2 regions of the Mesorhizobium sp. WSM4841 genome follow, and region 1 is predicted to be linked to the other one. Evidence: predicted binding sites of a transcription regulator. Region 1 holds the regulator's gene; the other holds the start of a gene.

Region 1 (4,873 bases):
CGTGGAACGGCGTGCCTTCCTCGATGGTCAGCTGATAGAGCGACAGATGGTCGGCGGCGTGGCTGATAGCCTGTTCGAGCTCCGCCTGCCACGCTTCAGGTGTCTGGCCGGGCCGTGCGTAGATCAGGTCGAACGACAGCCGCGGAAAGATCTCACGTGCTAGGCCGATCGCATGCAGCGCTTCGTCGACATTGTGCAGGCGGCCGAGGAAGCGCAGATCCTTGTCGTTCAGCGCCTGCACGCCGAGCGACACGCGGTTGACGCCCGCCGCCCGGTAGCCGCGAAAGCGCTCGGCCTCGACCGAGGAGGGGTTGGCTTCCAGCGTCACCTCGATGCCGGCGGGCACCGTCCAGTTCTTCGCCACCGCGTCCAGCACCGTCGCCACGGTTTCCGGCTTCATCAGCGACGGTGTGCCGCCGCCGAGAAAAATGCTGGTCACCTCGCGCGGTCCGGTGCGGTGGCGCATCGTCGCAAGCTCGGCCTCGAAGGCGCGCGCAAAACGCTCCTGGTCGACCGGCTGGTGGCGGACATGGCTGTTGAAGTCGCAATAGGGGCACTTGGCCGCGCAGAACGGCCAGTGGATGTAGACGCCGAAGCCGGGGCTGCGGTCAAGCAGCATGGTCATTTCACAGCCGATCGTGCCAAATCCAGTCTGGCTTGCGCGAATTTCTGGAAGGCGCGGGCGCGATGCGACAATGCCGTCGGCTGGCCGGGCTTCCAGCCATGTTTTTCCTCTGCGGTCATCTCGCCGAAGGTCTTTTCGAAACCGTCCGGCACGAACACCGGGTCGTAGCCGAAGCCGAGTTCGCCGCGCGGCGGCCACACCAGCGTGCCCTCGACCTCACCTCGGAAATATTCGGCCGCGCCGTCGGGAAAGGCCAGGCAGATGACGGCGACGAAGCGGCCCTTGCGCTGCGCAGGCGCGACCGCGCCGACTTCCTGCAACGCCACTTCCGCTCGCTGCATCGCCATGCCGAAATCGCGCGAACCGTCCGGCGCCTCGGCCCAATCGGCGGTGTAGACGCCGGGCGCTCCGCCCAGCGCATCGACACACAGGCCGGAGTCGTCCGATAATGCCGGCAGGCCTGTCGCCTTGGCGGCGGCAAGAGCCTTGATATAGGCGTTCTCCTCGAAGGTGGTGCCGGTCTCGTCCGGCTCCGGCAGGCCGTATTCCTTGGCCGACTTCGCTTCTATGCCGAATGGCGCCATCAGATCGGCGAATTCGCGCAATTTGCCGGCATTATGGCTAGCAACGACAATTCTGTGCCCATCAAGCGAATGCATCAGAAGCCCCAGATTCTTGGTTCGGCGAATTCGATCGAATTGCCGGAAGGGTCGCGAATATAGATCGAGCGGCCGCCTTGCGGCCATTCGAACTCGCTTTCGATGGCGATTTTCTTCTGCTCAAGATGTGCCTTCCAGCGCACGATCTCGTCCGCACTCGCCGCAAAGCAGAGATGGCCGTCGCCGACAGTGCCGTGCGGCGGCACCTTCAGTCTGGCATCGGGCGCCGGCGGCACCTTGGTCGCCTCGGCGTTGAAGATGAGCAGCACGCCGTCCCCGCAACGGAAGAAAAGATGCCTGCCGTCGACCTTGCCCAGCAGATCGAGCCCGAGCACGCCGGTGTAGAAGGTTTCCGCAGCAGCGAGGTCTGTGACGTATAGTGCCGATTCCAGGATTGCAGAGGGGGGCGGACAAGCTCGGCATTTTTAGGGCTACGCCACGGCCATCTGCTGCAGGCTGACCAGTCGCGCAATGCCCTTCTTGGCCAATTCCATCAGCGCCGTGAACTGCTCTTCCGAGAAAGGCTCGCCCTCGGCCGTGCCTTGGATCTCGACGATGCCGCCCTTGCCGGTCATGACGAAGTTGGCGTCGGTGCCGGCCGAGGAGTCTTCGAGATAATCGAGGTCGATGACCGGCTGGCCGTCATGGATGCCGCAGGAGATAGCCGCGACATGGTCCTTCAGCACCTTGGCGACGCTGGCCATCTGCCGGGCTTCCATCCAGCGCAGGCAGTCATGGAGCGCCACCCAGCCGCCGGTGATCGACGCGGTGCGCGTGCCGCCATCGGCCTGGATCACGTCGCAGTCGACGGTGATCTGCTGCTCGCCGAGCGCCTGCAGATCGACCACGGCGCGCAGCGAACGGCCGATCAGCCGCTGGATTTCGAGTGTGCGGCCGCCTTGCTTGCCGGCCGAAGCTTCGCGGCGCATGCGCTCGCCGGTCGAGCGCGGCAGCATGCCGTATTCCGCCGTCACCCAGCCCTTTCCGGAATTGCGCATCCAGCCCGGCACTTTTTCCTCGAGGCTGGCCGTGCACAGCACATGGGTGTCGCCGAACTTCACCAGGCACGAACCTTCCGCGTGCTTGGAGACGCCGCGCTCGAAGGAGATGGCGCGCATTTCGTCGAATTGGCGTTTAGAAGGGCGCATTCAGGCTTTTTTCCTATCTTTTTCGGAATCGTGGCCGGCTTGTAGCCGCATGGGGCGCAGGGCGCAAAGGAAAATGGCCGGTTGCGCGGGTGTGGCCGAAGTCTATATCTTTGGGCCGGAGGTATTTGGCTCGAATGACCAAGGCAGTCGATCCCGGTTCCCAGTCGGCGGCAGTGCTCCAGTCGCCCGCGCTTCAATCGCCCGCACTCCAGTCGCTCGACATGCGCTCGCGCGACATCTTTCGGCGCATTGTCGATTCTTATCTGAAGGACGGCGAGCCGGTCGGCTCACGCAGCCTGTCGCGTATCCTGCCGTCGTCGCTGTCGCCCGCCACCATCCGCAACGTGATGAGCGATCTCGAGCATCTCGGCCTGATTTATGCGCCGCATATCTCGGCCGGCCGATTGCCGACCCAGGCCGGCCTGCGCTTCTTCGTCGATGCTTTTATGGAGCTTGGCGACCTCTCCGACGAGGAGCGCCGCACCATCGAGGCGCAGGTACGCGCCTCCGGCTCGGGCGCGACGCTGGAACATCTGCTCACCGAAGCCAGCCAGATGCTGTCCGGGATGTCGCGCGGCGCCGGCCTCGTGCTTGCCGCCAAGAACGAGGTGCCGCTAAAGCACATCGAGTTCATCCAGCTCGAGCCGAACAAGGCGCTGGCCGTGCTGGTGTCGCAGAACGGCGACGTCGAAAATCGCGTCGTCGACCTGCCCGCCGGCATCACCGTCTCGCAATTGCATGAAGCGTCAAACTTCCTCAATGCCCATATCCGTGGCCGCACGCTGGCCGAGGCGCGGATCGAGATCGCCCGCATCAAGGAAGAGACCAAGGCCGCCCTCGACACGCTGTCTCAGGATCTGGTCGAGAAGGGCCTTGCGGTCTGGGCAGGCGCCGAGAGCGGCCTGCCGGCGCGTCTCATCGTGCGCGGCCGCGCCAACCTGCTGGAAAATGTCACCGCGCAGGCCGACATCGAGCTCCTGCGGCATTTGTTTGAGGATCTGGAGACGCAGGACGGGCTGATCCAGCTTCTCGACCTTGCCGAGGAAGGCTCCGGTGTGCGCATCTTCATCGGCTCGGAAAACAAGCTGTTTTCGCTGTCCGGCTCGTCGCTGGTCGTGGCGCCCTATCGCGACAAGGACGCCCGCGTCATCGGCGCGCTCGGCGTCATCGGCCCGACCCGGCTGAACTACGCCCGCATCGTGCCGATGGTCGACTATACCGCGCAGCTTATTTCCCGCATGCTGCGGTAATGCATGTCGCCCAAAAGCCTGCCCTCGGTTGAGCAGCGGTTTTGGAATAACGACATGCATGAAAACAAGAAAGCAAAGCGAGTCGCAGGAACCCCTCAACCGCGACGCGCTTTGGGTGGACCTCAAGGAGAAAAAAATGGCGCTGGAATCATTCAAGGCTCAGATCAGCCTGTTGCTCGAGCAGATGATCAACCAGCCTGAGGATCAGCATGAAGTGCAGGAGCAGCTGCGCGAAAAGCTGAGGGAAATGCGCGCCATGGGCCTGCCGTTGCCGGCCGATCTCGTCGCGCTCGAAAAGCGTCTGGATGATGATTTTTACGCGGCCGGAAACTGAGCCCGAAAGACAAACGGTCGATTGCTTCAACTCTCCGTGTGCTGGACCAGTCAAAGCGGAACTTGATCGGTGGGTTCGCCTGGCCGGCGGCGCTGGTGCAATCGAATCCGACTCTCAGGGAGTACACGCCTGCCCGCCTTTGTGCGACAAGGTCAGTCTTAAAAGGTCGATTCCGATTTTCGGGGTCATGCGCTAAGGCCGAAACCATGACCCTCACCGGATTCCTCGCTTATAGCGTGGCCCTCGGTATCGCCGCCGCCATCCCTGGCCCGGGGCTGACCGCGCTTATTGCGCGTGCGCTCGGGTCCGGCTTTCGCTCGGCGCTCGCCATGTCCTTCGGACTAATGCTCGGCGATCTCGCCTATCTCACCGCCGTGGTGCTCGGCCTCGCTCTCGTCGCGCAGACCTTCGGCATGGCCTTCCTGGCGATCAAATGGCTGGGCGTCGCCTATCTCGCCTTCCTTGGCTGGCGCTTCTGGACGAGCGGCATCACGTCCGAAACGGTGGAGGCGAAGAAGGGCAGGGGCGGGTTGGTGTCCAGCTTTATTGCGGGCCTCGCCGTCACGCTCGGCAATCCGAAGACCATGATCTTCTATCTCGCCATCACGCCGACCATCGTTGATCTGAAGACCATCACACTCGCCGACTACGGCATCCTCGTGGCGCTCACGCTCGTCGTGCTCCTGGTGGTGCTGGTGCCCTATCTGGTGCTGGCGGCCAAAGCGCGCGGGTTCCTGAAGTCGCCGCGCGCGCTGAGGGCGCTGAACCGCACCGCCGCCGGTTTCATGGCCGGCGCGGCGGCTGCGATCGCCGCCCGGCAATAGGTCACTTTGGCCTCGGCTGGAATGCTTTTCCGG
Region 2 (4,873 bases), on a different contig from region 1:
ATCGAGCATCACCTCGACGTCCTTTTCGTCCATGCCAGGAATTTCCGCGGTCACGCGGATCTCCTTCTCGCCGTCGGCGATTTCGACGCTCGGCCAGCTGCCGCGCGCCGACGAAAATCCGCTGAGCGAAGGCATGCGCGTTTCGAAGCCGCGGAACGCGTCGTCGATCAGGCGGTTCATCTCGCGATGCAACGCCATGAACGGGTCGCGCTCCTCGTCACGATAGAAGCTGGGAACCGGACTGTTCTCCCGGCCCCAGGGTATGAGATCACGAATAGCCATTGCTGTTCTCCTTTCTGGACTGGTTGCGCCAAAGGCGAACGCCAGAGATCGCCTTCGCTCAGGCGGCCTGCTTCGGCTTCTCGACCTGCCCGGCCTTCCGCGCGTCGTCGTCCTTGGCGATCGCGATGCGACGCGGCTTCATCTCCTCGGGCACTTCGCGCACGAGGTCGATCGTCAGCAGGCCGTTGTTGAGCGAGGCGCCGGTGACCGTCATGTGATCGGCAAGCTCGAAGCGCCGTGTGAACGGTCGCACCGGAAGGCCGCGATGGAGATATTCCACCTCGTCCTGTTCCTTGCGCTCGCCCGAGACGATTAGAAGGTTCGGCTCGTGGCTAATGTCGAGATCGTTCTCGGAAAAGCCGGCGACGGCGATCCTCACACGATAGGTGTTCTCGTCGCTTCGCTCGATGTCATAAGGCGGCCAGGTTTCGACTGCCTGAGGCGCGTTTTCCAGCAGGGTGAAGATACGGTCGAAACCGATGCTCGACCGATAGAGCGGGGAAAAGTCGAATGCGGTTCTCATAGCTACATCCTCCATGGAGCAACATAGTACGAGGGACGCCAAAGAGCTTGGCGCTCCCTGGGTTCTGCCGGTCCCGTTCGGCAACCGGCAATTTGGATTTGGTTATTGTCAGGCCGAAATCAAGACCCAGATTCTGTCCCGCAGCCAGATTTTTTTGTTGCCAGATTGTACTGGCAATGCCGGTTTCAACCGTCATTTGAGGGTCGCGCCGGCACGCCGCATGGAGGATATCATGACCATGACACGCGACGACATCATTTCGGTGCTGGGCCCGGTGGACGACGCCATCATCGCCGACATCGCCTCGACCGGCGCGACGATCGAAGAGTTGCGCGAGGCCTTTGCCTGGGTCGGTGCCGATGAGGCGCTGGTGAATGAGGGCCGCCCTCTGCCGTCGGCAAGGGTGGCGACGCTGATCGGGCTTCTCGAACCGCCGGACGACGACATATAGCCGGCCGTTACGTCGGCAGGGGCAGAGGTCTGGGGCAAGCAGGGCTGGAGACGGGGAGGGTCTTGAAGCGCGCAGGCAGACGAACCATCTCGTCCATCGGCGCCGATCGGGCTGCCTCCTGCTTAATCGAGGATGTACTTGCTCTAAAAAACAGAAAGAAGGAGGAAGTGATGAACGACGTCCCATTTTCCGAGCCGATCACGCTCAAGCTCCAATCCGTCGGAGAGCGCAAGGTCGCAAGCAGTTGGGAAGCCATCGAATGCATGCAGCAGTGGCCGGACCGGGCGCGCGGCCGGAACTGGCGCGCAGCCTATCGCGCCTGCCGCGACGCGCTCGACGGCTGGCGCACCGCCCGCGAGGCTCGCACTGCCTTCGTCAAGGCGGTTCGCACGGCCGGACTGCTTGTCACGGGGCGTAAATCCACCTGAATATCAATCCACCTGAACGCCAATGAACCTGAAGCAGGGGCGGACGCGCTATGCTGCAGAGGCGGCGCCTTTCATGAAAAGCGCCGCCCCTCCCTGTCTCACTGCAGCGTAATAACACCGTCCACCGCCCGCCATTCGGAGGGCTGGATCAGACGGTGATGGGCGACACGCACGGAATGCAGCGGGCCTTCGATCTCACGTTCCCAAAATTCGAGGAAATGCTTCAGAGTCGGGAAATCCGGAGCGATGTCGTACTCCTGCCAGATGAAGAGCTGCAGCAGGTCCCGATAGTCGGGAAGACGATAATGGATCTCCGCCGTCGTCAGGCCAAAACCCTGCATCTGGAGCTGGAACTCGTTGCTGACCATGCACGTCTCCTTTCTGTCGTAAATCAGGCGCCGACGCGGTGGGGCCCGCCGTGGCGGCTTCGGCTGGCGCCGGCGCCTTGAGATGGACCTGCGCCATCGAGTGCCTGCAGAGCGTCCATGATCTCTTCAAAGGCGATTGGAGCTTTGGCGCCGGGCGGCTTGCGCAGCGCCGGCATGGATTCGACCGCGCAGGCATCGGAGGCCCATGACGACAGGATCGCGCGCTTTTCACCGACGTCCAGCGTCGCGTCGGCCAGCACGTCCTGTGGACGATCGAAATGCCGCGCCGGATCGAGCAGCCGGCCGAGAGCGGGATCTTCCGGTGCAATCGAAATCGTTGGGGCATCGCGTTCCATCGCCATCCTCCGCGTGCAAAAACGCGTCCGCTTCCTCATCGGTTCCGGCCGGCCGGCAGGCGGTGCCGCGGTCGACGACGACGTTGGAGGGTTGCGGCGCGGTTTCAAGCCGCATCCGTCGTTTCAATCCTGGAATAGCGCCATAATTACAGTGCGCTATTACGGTGCGTTGGCACTCGACCACGGCGAGTGCTAAAATTTTTTCGACGTCCTCTTGAAAGCCTGAATCGGCAGACTAATTCGATATGCGCGTGATGCCTGAGCAGGGGTCGCGCACCGTCGCATCGGCCGTTGTACCGGTCGGCTGCGAAGGGAGGTCCAAGAAAATCTGTTTGTCCTATGAGGAGAACGACATGGCGTTCCGTCCACTGCATGACCGTATCCTGGTCCGCCGCATCGAGGTCGACGAGAAGACCGCGGGCGGCATCATCATTCCCGACACCGCCAAGGAAAAGCCGCAGGAAGGCGAGGTAATCGCCGCCGGGCCTGGGGCGCGTGACGATAGCGGCCAGCTGCAGCCGCTCGACGTCAAGGTCGGCGACCGTATCCTGTTCGGCAAATGGTCGGGCACCGAGATCAAGCTCAACGGCGAGGACCTGCTCATCATGAAGGAAAGCGACGTGCTGGGCGTGATCGAATCGACCGACAAGATGCAGAAGGCCGCCTGAGCGGGGCCTGGACAAGCAATCAGTCAACGAAAAGCTGCCTATTTGAAGGAGTTATCCAATGGCTGCCAAGGATGTGAAATTCCATACCGAAGCCCGCGAGAAGATGTTGCGCGGCGTCAATATCCTCGCCGACGCAGTGAAGGTCACACTCGGTCCCAAGGGCCGCAATGTCATCCTCGACAAGTCATTCGGCGCCCCGCGCATTACCAAGGACGGCGTTACCGTCGCCAAGGAAATCGAGCTTGAGGACAAGTTCGAGAACATGGGCGCGCAGATGGTGCGCGAGGTGGCGTCGAAGACAAGCGACGTCGCCGGCGACGGCACAACGACCGCGACCGTTCTGGCTCAGTCGATCGTCCAGGAAGGCGCCAAGGCGGTTGCCGCCGGCATGAATCCGATGGACCTGAAGCGCGGCATCGACAAGGCGGTCGACGCCATCGTCGCTGAACTCAAGGCCAATGCCCGCAAGGTGACCCGGAACGACGAGATCGCCCAGGTCGGCGCCATCTCGGCCAATGGGGATGCCGAGATCGGCCGATTCCTCGCCGAAGCGATGGAAAAGGTCGGCAATGAGGGCGTCATCACGGTCGAGGAGGCCAAGACCGCCGAGACCGAGCTCGAAGTGGTCGAGGGCATGCAATTCGATCGCGGCTATCTCAGCCCCTATTTCATCACCAACCAGGACAAGATGCGCGTCGAGCTCGAAGAGCCCTATGTGCTGATCCACGAGAAGAAGCTGTCCAACCTGCAGGCCATGCTTCCCGTGCTCGAAGCCGCAATGCAATCGAGCAAGCCGCTGCTGATCATCGCCGAGGATGTCGAAGGCGAGGCGCTGGCGACGCTGGTCGTCAACAAGCTGCGCGGTGGCCTGAAGGTTGCCGCCGTCAAGGCGCCGGGTTTTGGTGACCGCCGCAAGGCCATGCTGGAAGACATTGCCATCCTGACCGGCGGCACGGCAATCAGCGAGGATCTCGGCATCAAGCTCGAAAACGTCACATTGGAGATGCTCGGCCGCGCCAAGAAGGTGCTGATCGAGAAGGAGAACACCACCATCGTCGACGGTGCCGGCCGCAAGGATGAAATCCAGGCGCGCATCAGCCAGATCAAGGCGCAGATCGAGGAGACCACCTCCGACTACGACCGTGAGAAGCTGCAGGAGCGGCTGGCCAAGCTCGCCGGCGGCGTCGCCGTCATCCGCGTCGGTGGCTCGACCGAGGTCGAGGTCAGGGAGCGCAAGGACCGCGTCGACGATGCCATGCACGCCACCCGCGCGGCGGTCGAGGAGGGTATCCTGCCCGGCGGCGGCGTGGCGCTGCTCAGGGCGGCGAAGGCGCTCGACAATGTCGCCGTCGACAATCCCGACCAGAAGACCGGCGTCGAGATCGTGCGTCGGGCCATCGAACAGCCGGTGCGCCAGATCGCCGAGAATGCCGGCGCCGAGGGTTCGATCATCGTCGGCAAGCTGCGAGAGAAGACCGAATTCGGCTATGGCTGGAACGCCCAGACCAACGAGTTCGGCGACCTCTACGGGCAGGGCGTGATCGACCCGGCCAAGGTGGTGCGCGCCGCTCTCCAGGACGCGGCGTCGGTGGCCGGCCTGCTGGTGACCACCGAGGCGATGGTGGCCGAGAAGCCGAAGAAAGAAGGTGCCACGCCGGCGATGCCTGCCGGTGCCGGCATGGACTACTGACGCCAGGCTTCTGAGGACAAACGGCCGTGGGGGGGGGGGGGGGGGGGGGGCGGGGGGGGGGGGGGGGGTGGGGGGGGGGGGGGGGGGGGGGGGGGGGGGTTTTTGGT

What was found. Region 1 encodes HrcA, which represses chaperone genes, less so after heat shock. Its sites were predicted from a motif close to GTTAGCACTCNCNNNNNGNGAGTGCTAAC; they were not measured.
Region 2: AC0L14_RS20940 (co-chaperone GroES) is a predicted target of HrcA. The motif match lies at 2,577-2,605, and genes of this name have one in related genera.

What each region holds. Positions count from the first base shown of each region.
Region 1 is NZ_JBVVQC010000023.1:30,798-35,670, reverse strand. It holds gene hemW (radical SAM family heme chaperone HemW) at 1-625, opposite strand, end outside; gene rdgB (RdgB/HAM1 family non-canonical purine NTP pyrophosphatase) at 622-1,284, opposite strand; gene AC0L14_RS23580 (VOC family protein) at 1,284-1,679, opposite strand; gene rph (ribonuclease PH) at 1,716-2,432, opposite strand; gene hrcA (heat-inducible transcriptional repressor HrcA) at 2,567-3,682, shown strand; gene AC0L14_RS23565 (hypothetical protein) at 3,819-4,016, shown strand; gene AC0L14_RS23560 (LysE family translocator) at 4,223-4,840, shown strand.
Region 2 is NZ_JBVVQC010000018.1:51,727-56,599, reverse strand. It holds gene AC0L14_RS20970 (Hsp20/alpha crystallin family protein) at 1-282, opposite strand, end outside; gene AC0L14_RS20965 (Hsp20 family protein) at 341-805, opposite strand; gene AC0L14_RS20960 (hypothetical protein) at 1,038-1,256, shown strand; gene AC0L14_RS20955 (DUF982 domain-containing protein) at 1,427-1,684, shown strand; gene AC0L14_RS20950 (usg protein) at 1,783-2,052, opposite strand; gene AC0L14_RS20945 (hypothetical protein) at 2,076-2,408, opposite strand; gene AC0L14_RS20940 (co-chaperone GroES) at 2,762-3,076, shown strand; gene groL (chaperonin GroEL) at 3,135-4,766, shown strand.